Linked DNA regions of Thermovibrio ammonificans HB-1. Each later gene encodes a partner of the first gene's protein in a complex. Links are inferred from orthologs where the notes say so. Each region holds a gene or a part of one and is shown on either strand. Other genes may lie near its edges. The genes, in order: secG and secY.

Region 1 (7,437 bases):
TTGTAGGCGGTGCGAGCCTTAAAGCTGAAAGCTTTTCCCAGATAGTGAAGGCACTCTAAATATAAAAACAGGGGGAAAAGGGTGAGAATTCTCGTAACCGGAGGAGCCGGCTACATAGGGAGCCACACGGTAGAGCTTCTGGGCCGCAAAGGCCACATCGTTTTGACCGTAGACAACCTCTCACGGGGCCACAGGGAAGCGGTCCTTTTCGGAGAGCTGGCAGAGGTTGACCTCTCTGAAAAGGAGAAGTTGAAAGAGCTCATAAACAGCTTCCGCCCCGACGCCGTAATCCACTTTGCCGCCTTCATAGAGGTAGGAGAGTCTGTAAAAGACCCGAAGAGCTTCTACCGGAACAATACCTGTAACGCCCTGAACCTCCTTGAAGCGGTGGTTGAGTCTGGGGTTAAAAACTTCATTTTCTCCTCAACTGCGGCCGTCTACGGCAACCCCCAAAAGGTTCCGATTCCCGAAGAGCACCCGAAAAACCCGATAAACCCCTACGGAGCTTCAAAACTCGCAGTAGAGAGGATGCTCCAAGACTTCCACACCGCTTACGGTCTAAACTACGTAGCTCTCCGGTACTTCAACGCCGCAGGTGCAGACCCGAAAGGGCGGATAGGCGAGAGCCACAACCCCGAAACCCACCTGATACCCCTGATACTGAAGGCTGCCAAGGGGGAGAGGGACTCTTTCAAGATTTTCGGCACCGACTACCCGACACCCGACGGCACCTGCATAAGGGACTTTATCCACGTGTGTGACCTTGCAGAGGCCCACCTAAAGGCCCTTGAGTACCTTGCAGAAGGGGGCGAAAGCTGTGCCCTAAACTGCGGCTACGGCACCGGCCACTCCGTTAAAGAGGTGGTTGAAACCGCCAAACGGGTAACCGGCAGGGAGTTTAAAGTTGAGGAGGCTCCCAGGCGACCGGGAGACCCGCCGATTCTGGTTGCAGACACCCGAAGGATAGAGGAGAAACTGAACTGGAAGCCGAAATTTAACGACCTTGAGTATATAATCCAAACTGCTTGGAACTGGGAACTGAACAGGAGGTTTTAAGATGTTTACAGCCCTGCTGATATTCCACGCCTTCATAGCGCTGCTGCTCATAATTGTTGTGATTATCCAGCCCGGGCAGGCCGAGGGGGGAGTTGCAATGATGGGAGGAAGCTCCACAGGCTCTGCCTTCGGCGCCGAAACGGGAGCGGTTCTCACAAAAACAACCGCCGTGCTCGGGGCAATTTTCATGCTCAACTCACTGATACTGGCGGTGGTAGGTCCCCACTTTATGAACCAGTCGTCGGTTGTTGAAAAAGTTATAAAGGAGCAACAGCACAAGGGGAAAAAGTAATGAAGAGGTTTTACGGACTCCTCACCGTCCTGCTCTCGGCCTCCCTTCTGATTGTCGGCTGCGGGAAGAAAGAAGCACCGACGACCTCCTACCGGGAAACGGCCAACCGGGTGGTTACCCACGCCTACTTCTCCCCCCGGGGCGGCTGCACAAAGGCCATAGTGGAGCAGATAAAGCGAAGCCACAAAACCATAGACATAGCCATCTACTCCTTCACAAGCAAGAAGATAGCCAAGGCCCTGATAGACGCCCACAGAAGGGGCGTAAGGGTGCGGGTGATTATCGACTACGGCAACGGTAAATCCCGCTACTGCGTAGGACCTCTCCTCGAAAAAGAGGGAATTGAGGTCCGGTACAAGAAGGGAAGCGGCGGCGGACTGATGCACAACAAGTACGCCGTATACGACGGTAAAGTGGTTTCAACCGGAAGCTTCAACTGGACGGCAAACGCCGAGAAGAGGAACGACGAGAACCTTGTAGTAATCGAAAACGACCCCTCACTGGTTAAAGCCTACGAGGCCAACTTCAGAAAGCTCTGGAGACTTGCGGGGTTAACAAATTGAGCCTTGAAAAGGCAAAGGAGCGCTTCTTTAAAGAGATAGAGCGGGCAAAGGAGCTTCACACCCGAAAAGAGACCGGCTTCGAGGTGGCCCAGCAGCTTAAAAAGGCCCTCGACCAGCTCCTAAAACCGGCATTCAAGGAGTTCTTCGGCAGGTGGGAGATACCCGCTGCACTCCTTGCCCTGGGCGGCTACGGCAGGGGCGAGCTGAACTTCCACTCCGACATAGACGTTAACCTCATATACGACGGGCACCTAACGGAGAGCCACAGGGAGGACGTTGAGGCCTTCTACTACTTCCTCCTCTCCCTAAAAAAGGACCTCGGCTTTGCTCCAAGAAGCATTAAAGAGGCCCTGGAGCTTGCCCAGAGCGACCTTTCGATATTCACAAACCTCCTCCAGAGGCGGTTCCTCGCAGGCAGCCGAGAGGTTGAAAGGAGCTTCACAAAGCAGTTCAACCGCTTCGTAAAGGAAAACCGGGAAGCCCTGGTCAACGAAATCCAAGCAGCAAGGAGCGAGCGCTACAGGCGGTTCTACGGAACGGTTTACTACCAAGAGCCCAACGTAAAGGAGAGCAAAGGGGGCCTCCGAGACCTCCACGAGGCATTCTGGGTTGCGAAGATAGTCTTCGGAATAGAGGGGTACTCGGGCTTCCTCGACAGGAAAATACTCGACAGGAAGAACTTCAGGGAAGTCATATCGGCCTACGACTTCATGCTCCAGGTGAGGAACCAGCTCCACCTGCTTTCGGGCAGGCGCAGCGACATACTCTCCTTTGAGATGCAGCCCCAGGTTGCCAAACACTTCGGCTTCCCGGAAAAGAGAAAAGGTGTAGAGCTCTTCATGAAGAGCTACTTCAACGCCGCCATAGACCTCTCGGTCATAACCAAAGAGGTGATAAAGGCGGCCAAAGAGGAGCTATCGAGGAAGAAGAAGAGCTTCTCCCTCAAAAGCCTACTCGGAACAAGGGAAGAAATCGGAGAGTTCTTCGTAGAGAACAACTCCCTGTTTGTGAAGGAGGAGTTTGAAAGCGTACTTCTAAAAGAGCCCGAGCTGGTCCTCAAAGGGTTCAAGATAGTCCAGGAAAAGGGGGTAGAGCTTTCGGCATCGGCCTTTTCCCTCTTTAAACTGGCGGCGGAGAGCAACAGGGAGAGGTTTAGGGAAGAGAGGGTACTCGGGCTCTTCAGGGAGATTCTCACCCGCAGGGAAAGGCTCTCCTACACCCTGGAGCTGATGCACGACACAAAGGTGCTGGGGGCCCTAATCCCCGACTTTGAAAGGCTCAGGGGCCACTTCCAGTACGACACGTACCACAAGTTCACAACCGACATCCACTCAATCCTGACAGTTAGGGAGCTCGAGAAGCTTGCGGAGAAGGGAACCGCGGGAACACCGGTAAAGGAGAAACAGCAGCTCTCCCAAATCCTGCAGGACCTCGACTCGCCCCACCTGCTCTTCATAGCCGCACTTTTCCACGACATAGGGAAGGGTAAACCGGGCAGGCACGAGTTTGTCGGGGCAAGCCTCACAAGGCGTTACATGGAGGAGATGGGGTTCTCGGAGCAGGAGACGGAGGAGGTCTGCTGGCTCGTGAGGAACCACCTGCTCATGTCCCACGTTGCCTTCAGGCGGGACATATCCGACCCCAAACTGGTTGAGCAGTTTAAGAACGAGTGCCAAACAGAGGAGAGGCTGAAGAAGCTCTTCCTGCTGACCTACGCCGACATAAAAGCTGTTGGGCCGGGAGCGTGGGACAACTGGAAAAGCTCCCTGTTGTGGCGGCTCTACAGGGGAGCTCTTGCCCTCTTCCAGGCCGACAAAGGGATAGAGCAGCTCATACTTCAGAAGCTCCAAAGGCGCAAGGAGAAGGTAAAGGAGCTTTTGAAGGGGAAAATCCGTCCGGAATCGGTTGAGCGGTTCTTCGAAAACGCCGACAGGGACTACCTGATAACCTACTCCTCCGAAGAGATAGCAAAGCACATGCTCCTCATGAAAGAGATAAAGCGGGAAGGGCTCGAATACAAAACCTACCACGAGAGCTTCCCCGACATCGGCTACACAAAAATAGTGATAGTCACCAAGTACCGCAGAGGGCTCTTCAACAAGGTGGCGGGCATCTTCTCCTACCTGGGAATCAACATAAAGGGGGCCAACATAAACAAGGCGATAGAGGACGACTGCGAGTGTATGGTCTACACGATTCAGGTCTCAACGGTTGCAGGCGAAGCCCTGCCGTGCGAGAAGGTGGAAGAGTTTGAGCAGGTGCTAAAGGCCTTCTACGAAGGGAAGTTCAAGGTGGAAGAGCTCGGAGAGCTCCTGAAGCCGAAAACCTTCAGAAGGAGCGTTCCGCTGCCGGAAACAAAAGTTAAGGTAGACAACGAAACGAGCGACAAGTACACCATAGTGGAGGTCTCCACCCACGACAGGCTGGGCGTTCTCTACACAATAACGAAGGTGCTCCTTGAAGAGCAGACAAGGCTCAGACGGGCGATAATAACCACCGAGGGCAACAGGGTCATAGACAGCTTCTACATAACCGACATGGACTACAAGAAAGTTACCGACCCTCAGAAGCTCCTGCGGATAAAGGAGCGGATTGTTGAGGCCCTTTCCCCGAAACCTTAACCGCACAGTCAAGCTGAGCAGACTCCCCCGGCTTCAAAACCCTCACCACCCACCTTACAAAACGGACGCTCTCCGGTGAAAGCCGAGTACAGGGCTTGTAGTCGAGGCCGTCTCGGGAGCAGTAAGGTTTGCCGGTGAAGCTCTCGGCAACGGGAACAGTCAAAGGTGGGAGCTTCAGCTCAACCACAACGTCCCTCACCGGGTAGTTAAAGGGGTTCTTAACTTCAACCCTGTAAAGGAGGGTTGAGCCTACCGGAACCTTCTCCGGCAGGGGTTTAAGCTCCCCGCCACTAACGAGGAAGGTTTTGGTATCAAGCCTCAAACCACCGGCCGCCGCCGGCAGGGCAGCAAACAGGAGCAAAAGGCTAAACAACCACAACCGCACCGCCCCTCCTTTCGTCTCCCGCACCTTTCAGCCCCCTAACAACCGCCTGAACGCCCCCGAAGAAGAGGTTCTTTGAGCGAAAGAGGGAGAGTTTATAGTGGCGTTTAACGGCCTCTACGATCTCCTCGGGGAAGCCGGGCTCCATGAAAACCTCACCCTTTTCGTAGTGGAGCCGCGGCAGGGAAACCGCCTCATCTACGGGAAGGCCGAGGGCCAGGTAGTTAACCAGAACCTCTACAATGGCGCTCCTAATCCGGTTGCTGCCGGCACTTCCCAGCAGGAGCTCCGGCCCGCCGCCAGACAGAACCGCAGTGGGAGCCATCATGGAAGGCAGCCTCACGTAGGGAGGCCAACGGAAGAAGCCCTTGGGGTTCAAATCCTCCTCGCCGAGCATGTTGTTCAGCATAACCCCTATGCCGTCAACAACCACCCCGGAGCCCTCGCCGTTGGTTGTTGTAACGGAGGCACCGTTACCCTCGGCATCGAGAACGCTTATGTGGGTTGTGTTACCCCAGAGGTTCAATCTCCTCTTAAAGAGCCGGCCGTAACTCTCCACAAGGTCTTCTGCAAAGGGAAATCCGTTAAGCTCGTGGAGGTTTTCGTCCACCTGCTCTTTTCGGAACTTCTCCGTGGTGGCCATGGCCTCAATAAGGGCACCTGCGTAAAGGGGAGTTCCCCAGCCGTCAAACTCAACAGAGTTTAAAAGGCCAAGGGTGAAAGCTATCAGAACCCCTCCGGAGGAGGGAGGAGGGTTGGTAAGGAGCTCCCTTCCCCCGAACTTGAAAGAGAGGGGCTTACGCTCTACAACTTTGTACCGGGCCAGGTCCTCCTTGCGGATGTGGCCGCCGCGGCTAACGGAGAGGGCCTCTATACGGTCGGCAACGTCCCCTTCGTAGAATAGCCACTGGCCCTCATCGGCAAGGGCTTCAAGGAAACCGGCGTAGTCGGGGTTTCTAAAAGTTGTCTTGGAGTCTATGAGCTTCCCGCCTGGAGCGTAGAGCCTACGGGCCTCGGGGGTGGCCATGAAAATCGGCTCAAGGAGCTTCACAAAGGAGGCCTGAAGCTCAGAAAGCCTTACACCCTTTTTAGCATACTCAATAGCGGGCTGCAGAACCTCCCTTAACGGCAACCTACCCAGCTCGCTGTGAACTCTTAAAAGCCCCGCAACAAAGCCGGGAACGGCAACCGAGGCCATACCTATGTGGAACTCCTGAACGGCGTCGCCGAAGTCAACCAGAACCGGGTAAAAGTCGGGGCTTTCCGACCTTACCGGGGGAACGTCAACGAAAAAGTCGTAAAGCACAGGCGCTCCGGAAGCGGGAACGGCAAGGAGGAAACCTCCGCCCCCTGCAGAGGTCAGAGCCGGCTCGGCCATGGGAGCGGCAAAACAGGCGGCAACTGCAGCGTCGAAAGCGTTCCCTCCGGCCCTTAAAACCTCCGCTCCGGCCTCTGCCGTGAGCCTGTCGCCGGCAGCAACAACGCCTCTCACCTAAACCTCCACCACGGTGTAGTTGAAAACGGGCCCGAAGTCCCTGCCGTTGAAGCTCCTGAGCTGAAGCTCGGCTCCGGTAGGGCGGGAAACAAGGTCAACGAGAACCTTAGCACCCTCCCTCAGGGAGTTAAATCGCTTTCCGTAAAGGGTAACAAGCCTTAAAAGCTCCCTTCCGACGGTTGTCACCCCGTCCTTCGAGATAAACCTGCCCGTAAGGCCGTGCCTTGCCGCGTTCCACCTGTTCTGAAGGTGAACCTGGTGAAACTCCCTTTCAACCCCTTCCTCCATAAAGAGGGAGGCCACCATAACGGCCAGAGAAACTATACCCCTTATCCGGGAAAAATCGGAAACCGAGTCGCACACCCTCAGCTCAACGGTCCCCAAGTCGGGCCTGGGGCGAACGTCCCACCAGATATCCTTAAGGGAGTCAACCGTTTTGCTCTCTTTTAGAACCGAAAAGAGCTCAACAAACTCGCCGTAAGAGTCAAACTGCTGGGGCACACCGGCCCTGGGTAGCTGCTCAAAGAGCTTGCTCCTGTAGGAGTAAATCCCGGTGTTCCTTCCCCTGAAAAAGGGGGATGAGGCCGAAAGGGCAAGGAAAAGGGGCGAGAACTTCACAAAGGCGTTGTAGGCGTTTAGGGCCGTCTGCTCATCGGGGAACCCAACGTGAACGTGAAGGCCGTATATGAGGAAGTTCCTTAGAACCTCCTGAAACTCCTCAAGGAGCTTCAAGTAGCGCTCAGAAGGCGTCACGTTAACCTCTTCGGGCCTTGCAAAGGGGTGGGTGCCCGAAGCGGCAACTACAAAGCCGAGCTCCTTTCCCAAGTGGGCAACGGCCAAAACCTCCTTTGTGAGCTCGGAAACGGCCTCATCCGGGGAGCTGTGAACCCCCGTAACGAACTCCGCCATGGAGTCGAGGAACTCCCTTTGAAGGCGGGGAGAGGTATAGCGGGAGAAGAGTTCCCCGGCAATACCCTTCAGGGCAAAAGTCTCCGGGTCGAGGAGCTGAACCTCAAGCTCTATGCCCA
Region 2 (7,675 bases), 350 kb from region 1 along the record:
AGGTTTGGATTTACAAGGGCGACGTTTACAAGGACGAAACCGAAGAGCTTCTCAAAAAGATTGAGAAAGAAGTAAAACAAGAGATGGCGAGAGGTGAGTAGTCATGTTAATGCCGAGGAGAACCAAGTACAGGAAGCAGCAGAGGGGTAGGCTTAAAGGAAAGTCCTACCGCGGAAACAGGCTCGCCTTTGGAGACTACGGAATTCAGGCCCTTGAGCCTCACTACGTTACAACAAACCAGATTGAGGCTGCAAGGGTTGCCATAACCAGGACCATGAAAAGGGGCGGTAAGGTTTGGATTCGTATCTTCCCCGACAAACCTTACACCAAGAAGCCCCTTGAGACCCGTATGGGTAAGGGTAAGGGTAACGTAGAGACCTGGGTTGCCAAAGTCCTTCCCGGCAGGATAATGTTTGAAGTTGCCGGCGTTCCCGAAGATGTGGCCATGGAAGCTCTCAGGCTTGCAATACACAAGCTTCCCATGAAGTGTCGTATCGTTAAGAGGGAAGAAACCCAAGCGGAAGGGGAGTAAGTAATGAAGAAGTACACAGAGGAGCTCAGACAGAAGTCCACCGAGGAGCTTAAGAAGATGGTAGCCGAGCTTAAGGAGAAGCTCCTTAAGCTCAGGTTTAAGAACGCCTTCGGTCAACTCGATAACCCTATGGAGATTCGTAAGACCAGGCGTCAGATAGCCCGCATTCTCACAATCCTCAGAGAGCGTGGCGTTAAGGCTTAACGGAGGAGACTATGGCAGAGACCAGAGTTAACAGGCGTAAGGTAAGGATAGGAGTTGTCGTTAGCGACAAAATGGACAAAACCGTTGTTGTCCGTGTAACCAGGGAGTTTCGTCACCCCCTCTACGGTAAGAGGGTTAAGAAGTCTAAAAAGTACATGGCACACGATGAGCTCAACCAGTGCCAGGTTGGAGACGTTGTAAAGATTATGGAGACCCGTCCCCTCTCCCGTCACAAGAGGTGGAGGGTCGTTGAGATTATCGAGAAGGCCAAGAAACTCGGTGAAACCACAGAGGAACAGGAGTAAATCCTTACTAAAGGAGTGAGGCGATGATTCAGGTTCAGACATACCTTAACGTGGCAGACAACACTGGAGCCAAAAAGGTCCAGTGTATCCGCGTTCTCGGCGGTTCAAACCGCAGGTACGCCTCCCTCGGTGACCAGATAGTTGTTACCGTTAAGGAGGCTGCTCCCAACGCTACCGCCAAAAAGGGAGAGGTTTACAGGGCGGTAGTTGTCAGGACTAAGAAAGAAGTGAGGCGTCCCGACGGAACTTACATCAAGTTCGACGACAACGCCTGCGTTCTCCTCAACAAGCAGGGAGAGCCGTTGGGAACTCGTATTCTCGGTCCGGTTGCAAGGGAGGCAAGGCAGAAAGGCTTCACCAAGATAACCACTCTTGCTCCTGAAGTTATTTAAGGAGGGCTGCTAATGGCTGCTAAGAAGAAGTTCAAGATAAAGGCCGGCGACAAGGTTATTGTTATCGCCGGTAAAGATAAGGGTAAAGTAGGTAAGGTTTTGAAGGTTCTCCCTGAGAAGGAGAGGGTGATAGTTGAAGGTGTAAGAATCGTTAAGAAGCACGTTAGGCCCTCTCAAACCAACCCCGAGGGCGGCATCATAGAGAAAGAGGCCCCCATACACATCAGCAACGTTATGCTTGTTGACCCCAAGACTGGCGAGCCCACAAGGGTTGGCATAAAGTTTGTAGACGGCAAAAAGGTTCGTTACGCTAAGAAGTCTGGAGAGATTATTGACGAGATTAGCAAACCACAGAAGGCGGGTCGGTAATCCGCGTAGGGAGGTAGTATGGCAGAGGAGAAGTACGTTCCGAGACTGAAGAAGAAGTACAAAGAGGAAGTTATACCTGCACTTATGAAGAAGTTCGGCTACAAAAACGTTATGCAGGTGCCGAGAATAGAGAAGATTGTTGTTAACATGGGTGTGGGTGAGGCCGTTCAGAACATAAAGGAGCTTGAGAACGCCATGAACGACCTTGCCCTCATTACCGGTCAGAAGCCTTCCGTTAGGAGGGCAAAGCGTTCCGAGGCCGGCTTTAAGCTCCGTAAGGGAATGCCCATCGGAGCCAAAGTGACCCTCAGAAGGGACCGTATGTGGGATTTCCTTGACAGGCTCATCTCCATGGCCCTTCCGAGGGTTAGGGACTTTAAAGGGCTCTCTCCGAAGTCCTTTGACGGCCGCGGAAACTACAACTTCGGTCTTGAGGAGCAGACCGTTTTCCCCGAGATTGACTACGACAAAGTTGACAAAATCCGTGGTATGAACATCACTATAGTTACAACTGCCGAAACCGACGAGGAGGCAAAAGCCCTCCTGGAGGCTCTCGGATTTCCGTTTAGGAAGTAACCCGAATAGGAGGCATTTATGGCAAGGAAAGCTTTAATCGTAAAGGCTCAAAAGGAGCCGAAGTTCAAAGTAAGGAAGTACAACCGCTGTCCCCTCTGCGGTCGTCCGAGGGGTTACATAAGGGAATTTGGAATGTGCAGGCTTTGCTTTAGAACCCTTGCACTCCAAGGAAAAATTCCGGGCCTGAAGAAGGCCAGCTGGTAAAAATTGGTTAGAGGGGTAGAGAAGCCATGATGATGGATACTGTTGCCGATTTCCTCGCGAGGATTAGGAACGCGAACCTTGTTTACCACGAGACTGTAGAAGCTCCTTATTCTAAGGTTAACGAGGCCATAGCGAAAATCCTGAAAGAGGAAGGTTTTATAAAGGACTACGAGGTTATAGAGGTGCCCTTCAAGAGGGCCAAGAACCCTGAGAACAAGAAGAAGGTTATCAGGGTTCATATGAAGTACGGCCCCAATAAGGAGAGGGTCATCAACGAGATTAAGAGGGTATCTAAGCCCGGTAGGCGTATTTACGTAGGTAAGGACGAGATACCCCTTGTAAAGGCAGGTCTCGGTGTTGCCATTCTCTCCACCAACAAGGGGATTATCCCCGGATACAAGGCCAGGAAGCTCGGCGTAGGTGGAGAGGTTCTCTGCTACGTCTGGTAAAAACAACTAAGCGAGGAGTGAGAAGATGTCCAGGATAGGTAGGCTTCCCGTTGAGATACCGCAAGGAGTAACGGTAGAGGTTAAGCCCGGGAACCACGTTGTTGTTAAGGGCCCTAAGGGGCAACTCGAGTTTACCTTCAACCCGAAGTTAACAATTAAGGTTGAAGACAACAAGGTTATCGTTGAGAGGCCCAACGACGAGAAGCAGATGAAGGCCCTTCACGGAACCACCAGGGCCATAATAAACAACATGGTTATCGGAGTTTCAAAAGGGTTTGAGAAGGTTCTTGAGGTTAAAGGTCTGGGTTACAGGGCCTTCGTTAAGGGTGATACTCTGGAGCTTCACCTTGGATTTTCCCACCCGGTTCTCTACAAGATTCCGGAGGGTATTCAGATTGAGGTCGACAGGGACAACAACATCTACGTTCGCGGTATAGATAAGCAGAAGGTAGGCCAGGTTGCGGCCGAAATCCGCTCCTTCAGGCCGCCTGAGCCTTACAAGGGTAAAGGTATCAGGTACAGGGGTGAGAGGATTATCCTCAAGGCCGGTAAGTCTGCTAAGAAGTAACCTTAAAGGGGTGAGAAGATGGCTAAGTTAACAAGGCGTGAGAGAATTGCGAAGAAGCACAGAAGGGTTAGGAAAAAGGTATTCGGAACGCCCGAAAGGCCGAGGCTGGCGGTTTACAAGAGCTTGAAGCACATCTATGCACAGATTATTGACGATACAAAGGGTGTTACACTTGTTTCCGCCTCTACTCTCGACAAGGAAATCAGGCCGAGGATGCCCGAGCTTACCAAAACCGAAGAGGCCTTTGAGGTCGGTAAGCTTATCGCGAAGCGTGCCCTTGAAAAGGGCATAAAGAAGGTAGTTTTTGACAGGGGCGGTTTCATCTACCACGGCCGTATTAAGGCCCTTGCCGAAGGTGCAAGGGAAGGCGGACTTGAATTCTAAGGAGGTATCATGGCGAAGAGGGTAAAACCTGACGGTTTAGAGCTTAAAGAGAGACTTGTTCACATTAACAGGAACGCTAAGGTTGTAACCGGCGGAAGGAAGTTCAGCTTTACCGCCTTCGTTGTTGTAGGCGACGGTAAAGGCGTTGTCGGTTTTGGAAGGGGTAAAGCTGCAGAGGTTCCAGACGCTATAAGGAAGGCCACTGAAGATGCCAAGAAGAACCTTATAAAGGTTCCCGTTGTAGACGGAACCATTCCCTTCGAGGTTGAGGCCAAGTTCGGCGGCTCCAAGGTTATTATGAGGCCGGCCGCTCCCGGTACCGGAGTTATTGCGTCTGCTCCGGTTCGTGCCGTTCTTGAGTCTGCCGGCGTAACCGACATTCTCACAAAGGTTATAGGCTCTACAAACCCCCACACGGTTGTTAGGGCTGTTCTCAAAGGCCTTGAGCAACTTAAGACTCCCGAGGAGTTTGCCAAGCTCCGCGGAGTTCCCGTTGAGGAGCTTCGCAGGCGCTGGAAGCTTCCGGGCCGCAAAGTAACAAAAGAAGGTGAGATTATCAGGAGGTAACAATGGCTAAGGTTAAGATAACGCTCGTTCGCGGCCTTGCCGGTAAGAGCAAGAGGAAGAAGGCAACTCTCGAAGCTCTCGGCCTCAGGAAGAGAGGAGCTTCCACCGTTAAGGAGCTGAATCCCGCAATTGAGGGAATGATTGAGAAAGTTAAAGAACTCGTAAAAGTAGAACCTGTGGAGGAGTAAAATGGGACTTGGACTGAATAACCTTAAGCCCAACCCTGGAGCTGTCCGTGAGAAGAAGCGTGTAGGTAGGGGTCACGGCTCTGGCCACGGTAAAACCTCCGGAAGGGGACAGAAGGGTCAGAAGGCCCGCTCCGGATGGAAGGGCGGAACCAGGCCCGGATTTGAAGGTGGCCAGACTCCCCTTTACATGCGCTTTCCCAAGCGCGGCTTTTCCAACGCTCCCTTTAAGAAGGAGTACGCCGTTGTTAACGTAAGGGACCTCCAGGAGCGCTTCGAAGAGGGAACCGAAGTTACCCCTGAACTTTTAAAGCAGGTTGGCCTTGTAAAAAGGAACCTTCCCGTTAAGGTTCTCGGGGACGGAGAGCTCACCAAGAAGCTGGTAGTTAAGGCCCACAAGTTCTCCGAATCTGCTAAGCGTAAAATTGAGGAGGCGGGAGGCTCCTGGGAAGAGATAGCCTAAGGAGAAGGTAAATGAACCTTTCCAAAATATTTGCCAACGTTACGGCGGTTCCTGAGCTCAGGAGGAGATTCCTCTTTACCTTAGCGCTCCTGGCCGTTTTCCGGCTGGGAGCCCATATTCCCGTCCCCGGTATAAACGTTGAAGCCCTTGTAGACTTCTTCCAAAGGGCCCAGGGGACCGTTTTCGGCATGATGGACATCTTCTCCGGAGGGGCCCTGAGGAAACTCACCATCTTTGCCCTCGGCGTTATGCCCTACATCAGCTCCTCCATCATCATGCAGCTTCTCACTGTAGCCATTCCCTCTATAGAGAAACTTGCGAAAGAGGAAGGGGAGTACGGCAGGAGGAAAATCAACCAGTACACCCGCTACGGTGCGGTTCTCCTTGCCTTCATTCAGGCCCTCGGAATAGCGATAGGCCTTGAGAGCATGACGAGCCCTACGGGCGTTCCCATAGTTCCCAACCCCGGCTTTACCTTCCTCTTCGTAACCGTTACCACCCTTACTGCCGGCTCAACTTTCCTGATGTGGCTCGGCGAGAAGATAACCGAAAAAGGTATCGGTAACGGAATGTCTCTTTTGATTTTCGCCGGTATCGTTGCGAGCATCCCCTCTGCCGTTATAAGGGTGCTCACAATGGTGAAGAGCGGGGACATGTCCCTCTTTAAACTCCTGACGGTTGTGGCAATCATAGTCTTGATGATTGCCGCCATAGTTTACATTCAAGAGGCCGAAAGGAGAGTCCCCCTCCAGTATGCCCGGAGAACAGTCGGCCGTCAGGCCGTAGGGCGCTACACCAGCTATCTTCCCATTAAACTCAACCCGGCCGGCGTTATTCCCATAATCTTTGCAGCCTCTATCCTGATGTTCCCGGCAACCGTTGTTCGCTTCATTCACAACCCGATTGCCCAGTCAATCTATGAGGCCCTTCAGCCGGGAACTACGCTCTACCTGGTTGTTTACGGCGCTTTAATCTTCTTCTTCACCTATTTCTACACCGCAATAGTCTTCAACCCTGAAGAGATAGCCGAAAACCTCAACAAAGCCGGAGGCTTCATCCCCGGCGTTAGGGCGGGAACCGACACCGCCAAGTACCTCGACAGAATCGTATCGAGACTCACCTTTGCAGGGGCGGTCTTCCTGACGCTTGTGGCCTTAATTCCGATGATTATCGTTCAGAAGATGAACCTGCCCTTTTACTTCGGCGGTACGGCCATCCTGATTGTTGTAGGTGTGGCCCTCGATACCCTCAAGAGGATGGAAGCTTTCGCCCTTATGCTCTCTTACGAAGGCTTCCTCGGAAGAAGACGGAGAAAGATGCGCTTGGGAGCAGGAGGTTCCAGATGATAAAAGTAGTCTTCTTAGGCCCTCCCGGAGCCGGAAAGGGAACTCAGGCCCAGAGGATTGCGGCCAAGTACGGCGTTCCCCACATATCTACCGGCGACATCCTGCGTGCCGCCGTTAAAGAGGGGACTGAGCTCGGAAAGCTTGCGAAAACTTACATGGACAGGGGAGAGCTCGTTCCCGACGACGTAATAATAGGTATCATCAGGGAGAGGCTATCCGAGCCCGACGTTAAAGAGAAGGGCTTTATCCTCGACGGTTTCCCCCGGACAATCGCCCAAGCCAAAGCCCTCGACCAGATGCTCGAAGAGCTCAACATGCCCCTCGACAGGGTAATCTACCTCAACGTAGACGATGAAGAGATTGTTAAACGCCTCCTTGCGAGGGGAAGGGAAGACGATACCGAAGAGGTTATAAGGAAGAGGCTAAAAGTTTACAGGGAGCAGACCGCTCCTCTTATAGACTACTACTCCGAAAAGTGCCTCCTTGTTGAGATTTACGGAGTGGGAGACATAGACGAGATAACTGCCAAAATTGAAGAAGCTCTCGGGTTGAAGGGTTAAAGTTGAAGCGGACAAAGCACGGAATAATCCTTAAAACCCCCGAAGAGATAGCCAAGCTCCGAACGGCTGCTGCTACCACTATGGAGATTCTCCTTAAAATTGCGGAGAACGTGGCTCCGGGTATAACCGCCCTCGACATAGACAAGCTTGCAAGAAGCTACTGTAAGGAGTACGGCGTTAGGCCGGCCTTTCTCGGCTACGGGGGCTTCCCCGGAGCCATATGCGTCTCCGTGAACGAGGAGGTTGTCCACGGTCTCCCGACTAAAAACAAAGTCTTTAAGGAGGGGGACATAGTCTCCCTCGACTTCGGGGCAGTTGTTGACGGCTGGATAGGGGACGTGGCGGTAACTGTTCCCGTAGGTGAGGTCTCTCCCGTTGCCCAGAAGCTCATAGAGGTAACGGAGAAAGCGCTCTACAAGGGTATAGAGGCCGCTAAAGTGGGCGGCAAACTCATCGATATATCAAGGGCGATTCAGCGTTTTGTGGAGTCCCACGGATTTAACGTTACACGGGGGTATGCCGGTCACGGTATAGGGCGCTCCCTCCATGAGGAGCCCCAGATAACAAACTA

The links.
Region 2: the proteins of secG (region 1) and secY are in contact, whole or in part, in a crystal structure (PDB 5AWW), measured with the Thermus thermophilus proteins. The link is inferred for Thermovibrio ammonificans HB-1 from one-to-one orthologs. Residues at the interface, in WP_223903268.1 of Thermus thermophilus: Tyr5, Ile9, Tyr12, Leu13, Ala16, Leu19, Val20, Val23, Leu24, Gln26, Glu27, Pro28, Gln30, Gly31, Ala32, Asp34, Leu35, Met36, Gly37, Gly38, Ser39, Ala40, Asp41, Leu42, Phe43, Ala45, Arg46, Val48, Tyr53, Thr56; in WP_096411648.1 of Thermus thermophilus: Leu14, Gln16, Arg17, Phe20, Ile34, Pro35, Pro37, Ile72, Arg108, Arg109, Asn112, Gln113, Arg116, Ile117, Ile120, Pro145, Gly146, Trp147, Phe152, Phe155, Val156, Val159, Thr160, Val162, Ala163, Gly164, Ala166, Leu167, Trp170, Glu173.

What each region holds. Positions count from the first base shown.
Region 1 is NC_014926.1:598,204-605,640, reverse strand. Bases 1-2,702 are described here. They hold secG (preprotein translocase subunit SecG), read left to right. Parts: upstream 1-1,057; coding sequence 1,058-1,348; downstream 1,349-2,702. Other genes in these bases: glnD ([protein-PII] uridylyltransferase), read left to right, coding at 1,908-2,702; THEAM_RS03310 (phospholipase D family nuclease), read left to right, coding at 1,348-1,911; galE (UDP-glucose 4-epimerase GalE), read left to right, coding at 82-1,056; tpiA (triose-phosphate isomerase), read left to right, coding at 1-59. Also shown: more of glnD, read left to right, coding at 2,703-4,532; THEAM_RS03300 (hypothetical protein), read right to left, coding at 4,465-4,917; THEAM_RS03295 (gamma-glutamyltransferase family protein), read right to left, coding at 4,898-6,406; THEAM_RS03290 (carboxylate-amine ligase), read right to left, coding at 6,407-7,437. UniProt on the Bacillus subtilis protein: Involved in protein export. Participates in an early event of protein translocation.
Region 2 is NC_014926.1:247,056-254,730, forward strand. What follows is about bases 4,437-7,376. They hold secY (preprotein translocase subunit SecY), read left to right. Parts: upstream 4,437-5,209; coding sequence 5,210-6,544; downstream 6,545-7,376. Other genes in these bases: rpsE (30S ribosomal protein S5), read left to right, coding at 4,437-4,550; rpmD (50S ribosomal protein L30), read left to right, coding at 4,553-4,738; rplO (50S ribosomal protein L15), read left to right, coding at 4,740-5,198; THEAM_RS01420 (adenylate kinase), read left to right, coding at 6,541-7,104; map (type I methionyl aminopeptidase), read left to right, coding at 7,107-7,376. Also shown: rpsC (30S ribosomal protein S3), read left to right, coding at 1-101; rplP (50S ribosomal protein L16), read left to right, coding at 104-532; rpmC (50S ribosomal protein L29), read left to right, coding at 536-736; rpsQ (30S ribosomal protein S17), read left to right, coding at 748-1,041; rplN (50S ribosomal protein L14), read left to right, coding at 1,065-1,433; rplX (50S ribosomal protein L24), read left to right, coding at 1,446-1,802; rplE (50S ribosomal protein L5), read left to right, coding at 1,821-2,378; THEAM_RS01380 (type Z 30S ribosomal protein S14), read left to right, coding at 2,397-2,582; rpsH (30S ribosomal protein S8), read left to right, coding at 2,609-3,031; rplF (50S ribosomal protein L6), read left to right, coding at 3,057-3,599; rplR (50S ribosomal protein L18), read left to right, coding at 3,618-3,983; more of rpsE, read left to right, coding at 3,993-4,436; more of map, read left to right, coding at 7,377-7,675. UniProt on the Bacillus subtilis protein: The central subunit of the protein translocation channel SecYEG. Consists of two halves formed by TMs 1-5 and 6-10.